Regions from separate parts of the Paenibacillus sp. SRL342 genome, predicted to be linked through region 3. Evidence: riboswitches for the same ligand, from Rfam matches in the RefSeq annotation. Region 3 holds a riboswitch; each other region holds the start of a gene.
What was found. Region 3 has a riboswitch for cyclic di-AMP ahead of AC4E8D_RS18050 (3D domain-containing protein). Riboswitches for the same ligand answer to the same signal wherever they lie in the genome.
Positions count from the first base shown of each region.

Region 1 (3,125 bases), 1.8 Mb from region 3:
CAATGAAAATAATTACAATAAAGCCCGAATCGAAACAGACGTCCATTTCGATTCGGGCTTTACCTTTAACTGCTAATAGTTTGGTTCATTATAACGGAAACATAATACAAATTACAGCTTGGAAGGCCAGTTACCGTACCAAGCATAACCGCCTCTTCTTTCTTTATCAATATCACTTAGTTTGTATTTAACGACCCCGTCACGACCAATAAAGATCGGTTTATCCGTTCCCACTTCGTAGAAACGAGCCCAGATCGGTGCAGCTTTGGAATCAGCGATAATTTTGCTGTCTCCGTTTGCTCTTTCATACTTGTAACCCGTAATCTTCACTTTGTTAAACCATGCTTCAGCTCCCTTAATGGATGCCGTAATTTTAGCGGTAGCAGGTCTGGTTTTCAGGAATTTAACAATCGTTACACTCTCTCCAGCCGTCAGTGATGGTACTTCATAGATTCTTGCGCTTGCCGGTTTAAGAGAACTGGAATCATGTTGTTGTCCCCATGCTGTCAGCTTACCGCCTGAAACAACCTGTGTATTCAGAATTGCATCTACACCTTTGGCAACTGAGTTTTTACTGCGGTTAGCAAGTGTGCTGTCGATAAACGAGAAATCACCTTTGCGTGTCGCTACTTCATCCAACATGATCATTACATTAATCATGGCATCATCATTGTAAGTGATGTGCTTGTGATATCCGGAGCTTTGGTAAACTTGTGGCCATCCGCCGTTTGAATACTGCATGTTGATCAAAAAGTTAATTCCTTTGATTGCAGCTGTGGAGTAACGCGGATCATTCGTCTTTTTAAATTCCTTCGCCAATCTTCTAATTTCTGAGTATGTAGCCTTGTTGTCGATCGTGGACTTCGCCCACTCTCCACTTGTCTGTTTATAATCTTTTCTCCAACCTCCATCCGGCAGCTGGTTCTTCAAAATATCAGAAATACTCGCTGTAGTACCCGATGCATCCGCAGCAGATACCGTCCCTACAGGGAGAACTGCCATTCCAACTGCCGAGAACACCATCGTGCATGCCAGGACAAAAGTAATTATTTTCTTCGCTTTCAAATGTAACACTCTCCTATGTTCGTTTTTATAAATCTTCCACTTTTACTTACCTATGATACGCGTCCCCAAACCTCCTTTATTTGTATTTATCACATAATAAAATCAATTTTAATCCAATATGTGGATTGGATAATCAGATAATATGCAAAAAATCGATTTTTGTCAATATATGCAACTTAATGAATATAATCTCTCTAATTCTACATAACGGGATAGTTCTTTTAACTCATGACAAACCTATTTATTTATCCAAATTCGTCTTAAACGAATCAATAATGACGTTTTTGTCATGAATGATACCCAAACTTGATCCCTTCTTTCATATAAAAACCTTAATTCCGCTAACATTGAGGTATTACGAAGGGTTTTAAATAGGTTTGACAATTACGCATTTATGCAATATAGTTTCAAATAGTTACAAAAACTTAATTATTCATTGCCGAGTTTCATGTTTGAAAACGGGGGAACCAATTTGGGTGAATTATTCTTATACATAGGAAATATAGGGAACCTTCTACCGAACCCTTAGCTAACTCCGTAGGCATCGAAGGGAGAACATTGATTTTGAAAAAACTGATTATCTCCATTTTTGGAGCAGCTGTATTATTTACATCCGGGGCAACAAGCACAGAGGCAAGCAGTATCAACTCCGTAGTGAACAACATGACAGGTATACCTTACAAATGGGGTGGCACAACTGTAGCCGGCTTCGACTGTTCTGGTTTTATGAGATATCTTTTCAACAAATACAGCATTGAATTGCCACGTACTTCTCAGCAGCAAGCCAAAGCAGGTACGCCTGTATCCAAGAGCAATGTTCGGACAGGTGATCTGGTGTTCTTTAATACAACAGGCAAAGGCATTTCACATACAGGTGTATATATCGGCGGCGGACAATTCGCTCATGCCTCCAGCAGTAAAGGTGTAAGCATCACAAAGTTATCGAATCCATACTTTAATGACCGCTATGTAACAGCACGTCGGGTAACTGGACAGTTTATGTATGATAAAATGTTGGGTAAAATGTAATTCACATACAAAAAGGCATCGGTTATTAACCGGATGCCTTTTTTGTACTTAAAAATGTATGTTGCATTACTTACTAATGCAGCGCCTTCTGCACTCGCATCGCACCCTGAGACAGTGCATGTCCTCCTCCAACAGCTCCGGCCACCGCAACGGTCTCCATAATCTCCTGATCTGTTGCACCCTTAGCACGGGCTTCTTCTACATGGTAGAAGGTACATACCTCATTGTTGGCAAACAATCCAATCCCAAGCGCAATTAGCTGTTTTGTCTTCGCATCAATCACGCCAGGTTGGAAACATTCTCCGGTAAACTCATGATATGACTTCACCACACCTGGCAGTACATCGCTTAATGCTCCAATCTGATCCTTGTAGGCATGAACTTTATCATTCATCAATGTCATCGCTTGTAGCACACCCTCTCGGCTATAGTTACAGATCTTCCTCACTGTACCTATCTTCTCTCCCGAATGAGTCAATTATGCCAAGAAATCATGGTAATTCCAAACATTTAACGCTCATGGCTCTGCCATAATTATAAGCTGTTACTCACTAAGTGGACTCTGGCGCGGCTCGCTGAACAGCTGATAGCTGTAACCTCGGTCCAGCTTAACGACACGTCGATTCTGACGACGGATAAGTACCTGCTCGCCATCCCAGGCAACCACAATCCCCTTCACGTCGTTCGATTCCAGCTCGTCCCGTACTACTCTAACTTTCTCACCTGACAGACGCAGAGCGTCCAATTCTGTATCACTAATCATATTCATGGCTCCTATATTTCAAATTTATTTACAAAAAGAGACCTAAATGAAAAGTCATTTAGGTCTCACGTGACTGTATTGGACTGTCATGTCATTCGAAATTATGTCCCGACTGAAAGTTACCGCTGCGCGTGCTCTTTGCTGTCGTTCTTCTCAAACCAAAAATCAAGCACTTTGGCGGACATCACACGTTCTTCAAGGTACTCCACTTGATGCGGTGTAAATTGTTCTTTCCAAGAGAAGGACAACTCTTCGCACAAGCCTACAA
Region 1 covers NZ_OZ481790.1:2,333,920-2,337,044, reverse strand. The annotation lists gene pelA (pectate lyase) at 112-1,074, opposite strand; cyclic di-AMP (ydaO/yuaA leader) riboswitch at 1,493-1,624, shown strand; gene AC4E8D_RS10830 (C40 family peptidase) at 1,630-2,094, shown strand; gene AC4E8D_RS10825 (carboxymuconolactone decarboxylase family protein) at 2,168-2,497, opposite strand; gene AC4E8D_RS10820 (hypothetical protein) at 2,639-2,857, opposite strand; gene AC4E8D_RS10815 (hypothetical protein) at 2,977-3,125, opposite strand, start outside.
Region 1: it holds a riboswitch for cyclic di-AMP, as region 3 does, so the genes downstream of both, AC4E8D_RS10830 (C40 family peptidase) here and AC4E8D_RS18050 (3D domain-containing protein) in region 3, are expected to answer to the same signal.

Region 2 (3,125 bases), 3.1 Mb from region 3:
ACATTGGCTTTAACCGGGAGACGATTCCAACCACAATGAAACTCGCTGAAACATATGATTTTATATATGCAGCTGTAGGGTGGCATCCCGTAGATGCGATCACAATGCAGGAGGGCGATTTGGAGTGGATTGCATCTTTATGCAAGCATGAAAAAGTGGTTGCGATTGGTGAGATTGGATTGGATTATCACTGGGACACTTCACCAAAGGAAATACAGCATCGCGTATTACGACAACAAATTGCTTTGGCGCGTGAAGTGAAGATGCCGATTGTCATCCATAATCGGGATGCACATGAGGATATCATAAGAATTTTGCGTGAAGAGAAAGCGGGTGAGGTTGGTGGTGTGATGCACTCGTTCTCGGGCAGCTGGGAAACAGCAAAAAGTTGTCTCGATATGGGCTTCCATCTCTCCTTCGGAGGACCAATCACATTCAAAAATGCAAAGCAGCCCAAAGAGGTGCTGGAGAAGGTTCCTATGGACCGGTTTTTCATTGAAACAGATGCTCCATATTTGACACCTCACCCTTATCGTGGGAAGCGAAATGAGACAGCGCATGTACGTCTGGTTGCAGAGGCAGCTGCGGAAATTAAAGGCATTTCGGTGGAGGAAATTGCTGCAATAACAACCAAAAATGCCATGGAACGATTTGGAATTCGTTAAAAAAACGAGTAAATGAGGTGAAAAAGGCAGGTAAGCGGAGTTAATTTGCCCTTTGATCCAAATAAATCAAGAATATTACAATATTTTAACCAAATATTCAGAAAAACGTACTTGATCAACGCTTTACAACATGCATCAAAACAGGATATCATCTTTTCAGTGAATTGTTGTGCGGAAAATTGGACAGATGTTCGGGGGATGAACAAAGGGACACTTTCCGATGAAACAACATTACTTTCATGAATCAGTCTCGCTGAGTCTCCGTTAACGGAGAGCGGGGGAACCAATAGGGCTTAAACATCGGTGTATTTGGCCGATGCGCAACGTTCGCTGACCCAAAAGCAGCGAAGGGAACTGCGAAGCCGTATTTGATTTCTTCTTTGGGTCTCGGGGTGAATTCAAGGGCGTCCGCCATGAGCGGGTGACCCAAGATAGGGCGGCTCTCTTTCGCCCGAACCCGACAGCTAACCTCGCAAGCGGAAAAAGAGAGGTAACCTCGTGCATGAATTTCCGATATTCAAAATCATTCGGAAGCCACGAAAGAGTTCCTCTTACACTCTTTCTTTGGCTTTTTTGTTTTTGAATAAAAGAAATATTGTCATCATACGGTAGGTATTCAGGAGGATGACATCATGTTGCGAAGATTGATTCATGGTGCAGAACCGGATTATGTTGGTCCAATCTGTGTTCTGTAGAAAATTTGGTATAGTCACGTCAAAGACATCATGCATTACTTTAGACGGCGAGGCTATGAAGGAGGACGGAGAAGTGGGCACATTCCAACCAGAAGAGACCCATGAGTCACGATCATCCAGTAAGTCTTTCGCGTTGCGGTGGAAGCATGAGAACATGCGTCAAATGGCATTGATCGCGATTTTCTCAATTGCGCTTACAATCATGATCTTGTTAGTCGTTTACGGTCAGGCCGGGAAACAAATTTCGCTGGTTATTGATGGCAAAGCTCAGGTGGTAGAGACTCGTACAGGAATGCTTCAGGAAATGCTGGAGGAGCAGTCGATCACAGTCAGCCCTCACGATAAGGTATCCATGTCCATGAATGGGGCGATTACAGATGGAGACCGAATCGTTATTGAGCGGGCCGTTCCAGTTAACATTACGGCAGACGGAGACACCAAGACTCTGTATACAACCGATTCATCGGTGGAAGATGCAATTCAAAAATCAGGTATTCAAGTTGAAAGTAATGATAAAGTGTATCCGGCGCTCGGAACTGCGATCAAAGCGGAGATGAAGATCCGTGTAGTGCGCGTAACAAAGCGTACAGTGGAAGTAGAGCAACCGATCGCTTACAAAGTTATTAAAACGGCTGACCCTAGCTTGTACAAAGGGGATAACCGTGTCGTTGTAAACGGCAAAGAAGGCACACTTGTACAGCATATCGAAAAGGTATTTCAGGATGGAGAATTGGTCTCCAAAAAAATGGTCGGCAAATCTGTCGCGAATAATCGTGTAGATAAAGTGATCGCTGTCGGCACCAAAGCAAAACCGGTCGTGAAAGAACCTGAGATTCAGACTGTATCGGCTCAAACTTCAACAACCAAAAAGGCTACAACAACGAACTCGAAGAAAACATCTGCCTCGGGCAGCAAAGTGATTACTGTATCCGGGACTTCTTTTAAATACTCCAAAGTACTTAAAAATGTATCCATGACTGCCTACTCTTCCGAAGAGCCTGGCATTGGTACTAAAACAGCTTCCGGTACTCGTGTAACGGAAGGTCGCACCATTGCGGTTGATCCCAAAGTCATTCCAATTGGCTGGTGGGTATATATCGAAGGTCTGGGATTCCGTCGTGCGGAAGATACAGGCGGTGCCATTAAAGGCAACAAAATTGATGTATATTATGACAGTGTGAAGCATGCCCTGAATTTTGGACGTAAGAAAGGCAAGACGGTCTACGTGATCGGTCCGGTGAAGCCGGAAGCGAACTAAAATCGTTTTACTTTGAAATGGGAATGCTATAAAATAGTTGCATGAATGATTCATGCGGAATATGCGGCGGAGGAGTCTGAATTCAGTCTCCCCCGCCGTTTGGCAGAGAAGAGGATATTCCTCTTCTTTTTGCGTTAGAAAGGAAGAAATGGAACATGATAAAAGAAGTCATTGTGGTGGAAGGCCGTGACGATACGGTAGCTATCCGTCGGGCCGTTGAAGCCGATACAATAGAAACAGGTGGATCAGCAATCAACCAACGCATTCTGAAGCGGATTGCGCTTGCTCAGGAGAGACGGGGAGTCATTGTACTGACAGATCCGGATCATGCTGGCGAACGCATTCGTAAAATTATTGCGAATAAGGTGCCTGGCTGCAAACATGCCTTCATTCCGGAAGCCGATGCAACGCGTAAAGGGGACATTGGGGTGGAGAATGCCTCACCTGAAGCGATCCGTCATGCTCTGGCGCGCGTACATACTTCATACGAAGGTGCTCCGAGCCTGA
Region 2 covers NZ_OZ481790.1:31,646-34,770, forward strand. The annotation lists gene AC4E8D_RS00145 (TatD family hydrolase) at 1-665, shown strand, start outside; cyclic di-AMP (ydaO/yuaA leader) riboswitch at 907-1,160, shown strand; gene AC4E8D_RS00150 (resuscitation-promoting factor) at 1,434-2,618, shown strand; gene rnmV (ribonuclease M5) at 2,774-3,125, shown strand, end outside.
Region 2: it holds a riboswitch for cyclic di-AMP, as region 3 does, so the genes downstream of both, AC4E8D_RS00150 (resuscitation-promoting factor) here and AC4E8D_RS18050 (3D domain-containing protein) in region 3, are expected to answer to the same signal.

Region 3 (3,125 bases):
CTTATGGATAGCCCGGGCATACCAAAGAGAACGTCATTTTGGAAAAGGAGGCCGTTATTATGCGCGTACGCCTCATTATGCTGATGGTTATCGTTATTTTTCTCGGAGGATATCATGCTCCAGTTTCATCGCGGGATGTTTCAAGCCCGCCAAGTGAATCCGTATCAGGTTCGGATTCTGCGGAAGAAGAACAACTGACATTGGGACAGTTACGTCAAAAATATGCCGATACGTTCAAAACCAATGGTCCTTCAACAAAGAAGGTTGCACTGACTTTTGATGATGTACCTGATCCACGATTTACTCCACAAGTGCTGGATGTATTGAAGAAATACAATGTCAGAGCTACATTCTTCATCGTGGGTAGTCGTGCAGAGAAACATCCGGATCTGGTGAAACGCATCATTAAGGAAGGGCATATGGTTGGTAATCACAGCTACAATCATCCTGAATTCAGTAAGCTGTCGATGAATGCCTTTCGCAAACAAATTTTACATACCGGGGATATTATTCGACGTTTGGCGGGATATACGCCGAAGATGATTCGGCCGCCTTATGGAGACATTAATGAAGAACAGCTGAGATGGGCTGCCAAACAACACTATAGCATTGTGAACTGGAACGTAGACTCTCTGGACTGGAAAGGCCTTTCAAAGGAACAGGTGAAAGATAACATCCTGTCTGCCGTAAAACCAGGCTCCATCGTTCTGCAACATGCTGGAGGCGGTGTAGGATCAAACCTGAACGGCACGATTGAGGCTTTGCCTGAAATCATTGAGGAATTGCAAAAGCGCGGATATGAACTTGTCACCTTGGACGAAATGCTGGGATTGTCAAAGGCCAAAGATTAAGATGACGATGAAGAAATAAATGAGAATATTAAAAGGGTGCTGTTCAATCGCAAGTTTGCGACTGGCAGACACCCTGTTTGAATTCGTTAGATGTAATTAATTTTCTACTTCAGAATGTACAGCTCGATATCCTGAAATCCAAATGTGCTTACGGACTGTTTGCTACCCGGGATAAAGATATCAATCCGGTGACCCTTGATTGCACCGCCTACATCACGCGCTGTGGCTACAAAAGCCTGTTTTGGCAATCCTGGATGGCTGTGACCCGTTACCAGTACTTTGGTTCCGAGTGGAATTACACTTGGATCAACTGCAATCGTACCCAGTTCAAGGTCATTTCCGAAATAATCGACTGCACCCCAGCCTCCATTTTCAGACGGATCTGCAGAGTATGCCGTTGCTTTCACGTTCACAGCTTTGCTGTAATCGAATGTTTTACCCCAGGCTTGAACCACTTTGTTATCTGCGTTAACGTCCAAGCTTGCTGTAGTAACCGTTTTGGCTTGGGTCTTGCTCCCCGTCGCCGCGGCAGCTAGATTGTTTGCCTTACCGGGAATTGTAATTTTCAAACCACCATAAATATTGTAAGGTGAAATGTCGTTGTTTGCTTTAACCAACGTGTTCATTGCTACTCCATATTGTTTTGATAAGGTGTAGAAGGTATCCCCTTCTTTGGCCACATGAACTGAATCGGCGTGAGCCGGAACGGCTTGAATGAGCATTGCTGTTGTCATTAATGCTACTGCTGTTTTGGCTATACGTTTCTTGTTAATCATGGTCTTCCTCCCTCATTGTGCCTGCGAAGTTAGTTGTCGGATTCGGATGAGGAGCCCACCCTATAGGTTCTTCATTACATTTGAAACGTTATGTACCCCTAATTCACCCCAAGCAGTGTGCTGTAGATCTTCCCCCTGCACAAATCTGCATCGTTACATCCCCCGCACTCCCTGTCCGGAAGTTTCGGCAGAGTTCAATATATCACAATTTTGTAACCTGAACTTGTAGTAATTCTTACCAAATGGTTTTTTAGCATGTAAGCATATGTAAGAGTACTGGATACTTTAGAAATATTGGACGACCCGATTACTTTACATTTGGTAACAGAATAGTTACTTTTCCGAATCCATACGTGATTATTAACCATAAAAAAATAGCGTCACCGACTCGAAGTCAGTAACGCTATTGATCACTTTCATTTAGAGTACTTTGGCAAGAAAATCACGTGTACGTGAATTTTTTGGTGCTCCAAACACCTCATCAGGTGTTCCCTCTTCTACAATAACCCCGCCATCCATGAACAGGATCCGGTCTCCTACTTCACGTGCAAAACCCATCTCATGCGTTACAATGACCATAGTCATCCCACCTTCTGCAAGACGTTTCATGACATCCAACACTTCACCGACCATCTCGGGGTCCAGTGCCGAAGTAGGCTCGTCAAACAGCATGACATGCGGCTGCATAGCCAATGCTCTTGCAATAGCGATCCGCTGCTTCTGTCCACCGGACAGCTGATTCGGGAATGTATCTTTTTTATCGTACAAGCCCACAGTGTTAAGCAGATCAGCAGCAATTTTCTCCGCTTCCTGCGTGGATTGTTTCTTCACTTTAATCGGAGCAATCGTGATGTTTTGCTGTACCGTTTTGTGTGGGAACAGGTTGAAATGCTGGAACACCATGCCCATTTTTTCCCGAGTTGCATTAATGTTGTGCTTGGGGTCCGTAATTGAAACACCTTCAAAATCGATTTCACCTGATGTAGGTTGTTCCAAGAGGTTCAGACAACGCAAGAATGTACTTTTACCTGAACCGGAAGGACCGATAACCACGACAACCTCGCCTTTGCCAATCGTCACATTAATGCCCTTAAGCACATCGTTATTTCCATAAGATTTGTGTAATTGTCTAACGTCTATCACTTGCACTCAACTTCCTTTCCAGTCGTCCCAGCAGCTTGGACAAAATAAACGTCATTACAAAGTAGATGGCTGCTGCAATCAAAAATGGACTCAAGCCTTGGTACGTAATGTTCTTGACTACACTTGCCTGATACATAATGTCCACCATACCGATAACAGAGATAATGGAGGATTCCTTGATAATCGTTATGAATTCATTACCAATTGCCGGCAATACGGCCTTGAAAGCCTGTGGCAATATGATGTAGCGCATGGCTGCACCTCTGCCCATTCCGAGGGAGCGAGCTGCTTCCAACTGGCCACGATCCACCCCTTGGATACCTGCACGGAAAATCTCCGCTAGATACGCACCACT
Region 3 covers NZ_OZ481790.1:4,122,840-4,125,964, forward strand. The annotation lists gene AC4E8D_RS18045 (polysaccharide deacetylase family protein) at 60-851, shown strand; gene AC4E8D_RS18050 (3D domain-containing protein) at 956-1,627, opposite strand; cyclic di-AMP (ydaO/yuaA leader) riboswitch at 1,630-1,827, opposite strand; gene AC4E8D_RS18055 (amino acid ABC transporter ATP-binding protein) at 2,048-2,770, opposite strand; gene AC4E8D_RS18060 (ABC transporter substrate-binding protein/permease) at 2,757-3,125, opposite strand, start outside.

Region 4 (3,125 bases), 3.2 Mb from region 3:
CAAACATCCCACTTCGGCTGATTTCCAGAACGTTGTGGAACAAGTGACCCGCACTTCCTGGTCTGATTATTTTGATCAATACGTCTATGGTAACGGGATGGCTGACTTTGCTGTAGAGAAGATTCGTGTTACGCCCGTACAGAAAGACGGTCAAACATTGTACGAGTCATCCGTGACGATCGCAAAAAAGGGCAGTGATTACAGCGCCGTTCCTGTTCGCATTGCTTTTGAAGACGGGCATATCCTCACCAAGCAATGGAATGGACAAGAAGATCGCATCACGTATAAATTAACTCACACATCCCCCGTATCCTGGGCCATGACCGATCCCCTGTACTCGATCGTGCTGGAGAACCGCCATATGAACAATTTCCTGAAATCCGGACTGGATGAGCAGGCAAAGTCCCGCTGGAGCATGAGTGTAACCAAACTAATAGAAGCCATATTCGGAGGTCTGTCATGGTGAGGTGGAAACGGTGAAAGCGAAAATACGTGAAGGCTGGTTTCTCGTCCGTCAGCATATGTTCATTGCCGCACTCTTATTTCTCTATCAACTCATTTGGGGATATTTCTTCTATCGAATGGTACAGTCGGCGGTCATCCCACTACTCCTTCGCTATCCAGATGCTGATGCCGGTGAGCTGAGTACACTTTTGTTCAAAATGGAAAGTCAACTTAACCTGTCTACCCATCCGGAGGTTCATCGTTATCTATGGATTCTAGGGGGCATGCTGCTAGTTCGCATGTTGATCAGCCCCCTCATTCAGGCAGGACTGCTCTACTCACTTCAGCACTTTAATTCTACAGAAGAGCGCATCCCCTTTGTCCGCGGAATCAAAAATCTGTGGAAACCGATGCTGCTTCTCCACACTATACGTACATTATTGATCCTTCTGCCCGCCTACTGGCTCATACCGAAGCTCTACTCCATTCTCATGGACGGATTTCACTCGCTTCAATTACTTTTGCCTGGTATACCTTATGTTGCTGCTTGGATTGTATATGGTTGGATCATCCACCATGTCATACTCTACATGCAGTTCGGTGTGTCGGCACCAGAAGGAGAAGGCGGGGCTCACGGTACCCTCAAAGCACTCTGGATTGCAATGCGTCATCTCATCGCTGTAATCGGCATTGCACTCCTGCTGGGCGGAGTACACCTGCTCGTCTTTGGGGCCTTCACTTCAGCCTCATGGTTATTAACGGGACTTACCGGACTTATACTACAACAGACGTATCCACTTGCCAGATGTCTATTGAGTCTGTGGAAAATATGCAGCCATTTCCGATTATGGCAGTCCAAAATATCCAAAGGTGAGAGCAGATAGTTTAAAAATTGTTACCATCACATGTTAAACTCATGGCCTAATATGTACTTATAAATAGGCAAACCTCAACCTTTCCCCGTCAAAGGTCGAGGTTTTTTTTGCTAAATTTGTTGCTAAACGTTGCCAAAGCCGTACTCCTCTGTTACAATAATCGCAGTGAGTTTTTAGTAACAACTTTGTAATCTTTACATTCATATTTGTAACTACTTAAAATTAAATCGTCATTTCTTGATTTCGCAGGTGCATAACTAGCATAGCCAAATTCCTGGCACCTGGGAAGCGGGGGAACCAGTTATGGGTGAATTGATCTTGCTACAGAGGGATCATAGGGGACCTTCAACCGAATCCTTAAGCTAACCTCGCAGGCATTGGAAGGGGAATATCTCTTGTTCAAGAAGAAATTAACCGCAGCTGTACTTAGCATCACATTCGCTTTATCGCTTGGTGCAGGTAGCGCATTCGCAGATTCAAAGATGGACACAGTAATTGATTCAGCAATGGGAACTACATACAAAAGTGGGGGAACAACGCTTAACGGCTTTGACTGCTCCGGATTTACACGGTATGTATTCGACAAGTTGGGTATTGATTTGGCACGTCAATCCAGTTCCCAATTCGATATGGGTGATTCCGTATCCCGCATGGAAATGAGAGCTGGTGACCTGGTGTTCTTTAATACAACAGGTAAAGGCGTATCTCATGTAGGAATCTTTGTAGGGGATGGAAAGTTTGCACACTCCTCTTCTTCCAAAGGCGTTACGATCAGTGCATTGAGTGAAAACTATTGGGCCAATCGTTATGTTGGCGCGAAACGGATTATGAGCACGGACGCATATGAATCACTGGCCCTTGACTAGGGACAAGCTGAGCAACATGATGCTGTAACCATTAACCATACTGGAACGAAGCAAGAAGCATAACAGAACCGCCCGGTACATTCTCCGCAGGAATGTATCCGGCGGTTTTTTTGTGATTCAATCCTTATTCATGTTGCAAGTTACTCAGGGCATATCCTGCGACATCAACAGGTTCATTTTGCGTTCGTTCGTCCGTGCCCTTATGATGTTTTTACCCATCCCGTTATAATATAAACGGAATTACCGGAACTTTTGTTTCATTTTTTTCTTGGGAAGGAAGACTTGCTAAATGAACATCTCTTTTGTAGAGTGGACAAAGAGTTCTGTTTCAAGGAAAGGAGCATGCGGGTGTATGAAGGAAACCCCTGTGACGTTTCACGTTGTACCCATGCGAGAAGAACATGCGGAGCTTATCTGCAGTTGGCAGTATGACCCGCCTTACAATATCTACAGCTGGCTCCCCTGGGAGCAGATGAAAGCTCTGGAAGTGGAATTCGGAGATGCGCAGCTGCGGCAGGAGCAATACGCGATCGTCCTGGATCAGAACGATCGTATATGCGGGTTTGCTCAATACTTCCCACTTCAAGGGGTAACCCGGATTGGCCTTGGCATGCATCCAGAGCTGTGTGGTCAGGGTCAAGGGACAGATTTTGTCACTGCCATTGTACAGGAAGCCATTCGCCGAAATCCCACGAATGAGATTGATCTGGAAGTACTCACTTGGAATGCTCGTGCCATTCAAGTCTATCTGAAGAGTGGATTTGTCACCCATGATACCTACGAACGACAGACCCCAAGCGGCTTGAAGCCCTTTCACTGTATGGTTTATGAAGGGCCTCGCGGTTAGAATCCATTGTAAAACAACCAAATTTGCCCCTTGTTATGTGATTAGTTCAAAAAATTCCCACAAAATGCTATGATGTCAGTACAGGTTCCGTTA
Region 4 covers NZ_OZ481790.1:108,148-111,272, reverse strand. The annotation lists gene AC4E8D_RS00540 (M1 family metallopeptidase) at 1-466, shown strand, start outside; gene AC4E8D_RS00535 (hypothetical protein) at 477-1,328, shown strand; cyclic di-AMP (ydaO/yuaA leader) riboswitch at 1,574-1,711, shown strand; gene AC4E8D_RS00530 (C40 family peptidase) at 1,715-2,185, shown strand; gene AC4E8D_RS00525 (GNAT family N-acetyltransferase) at 2,538-3,032, shown strand.
Region 4: it holds a riboswitch for cyclic di-AMP, as region 3 does, so the genes downstream of both, AC4E8D_RS00530 (C40 family peptidase) here and AC4E8D_RS18050 (3D domain-containing protein) in region 3, are expected to answer to the same signal.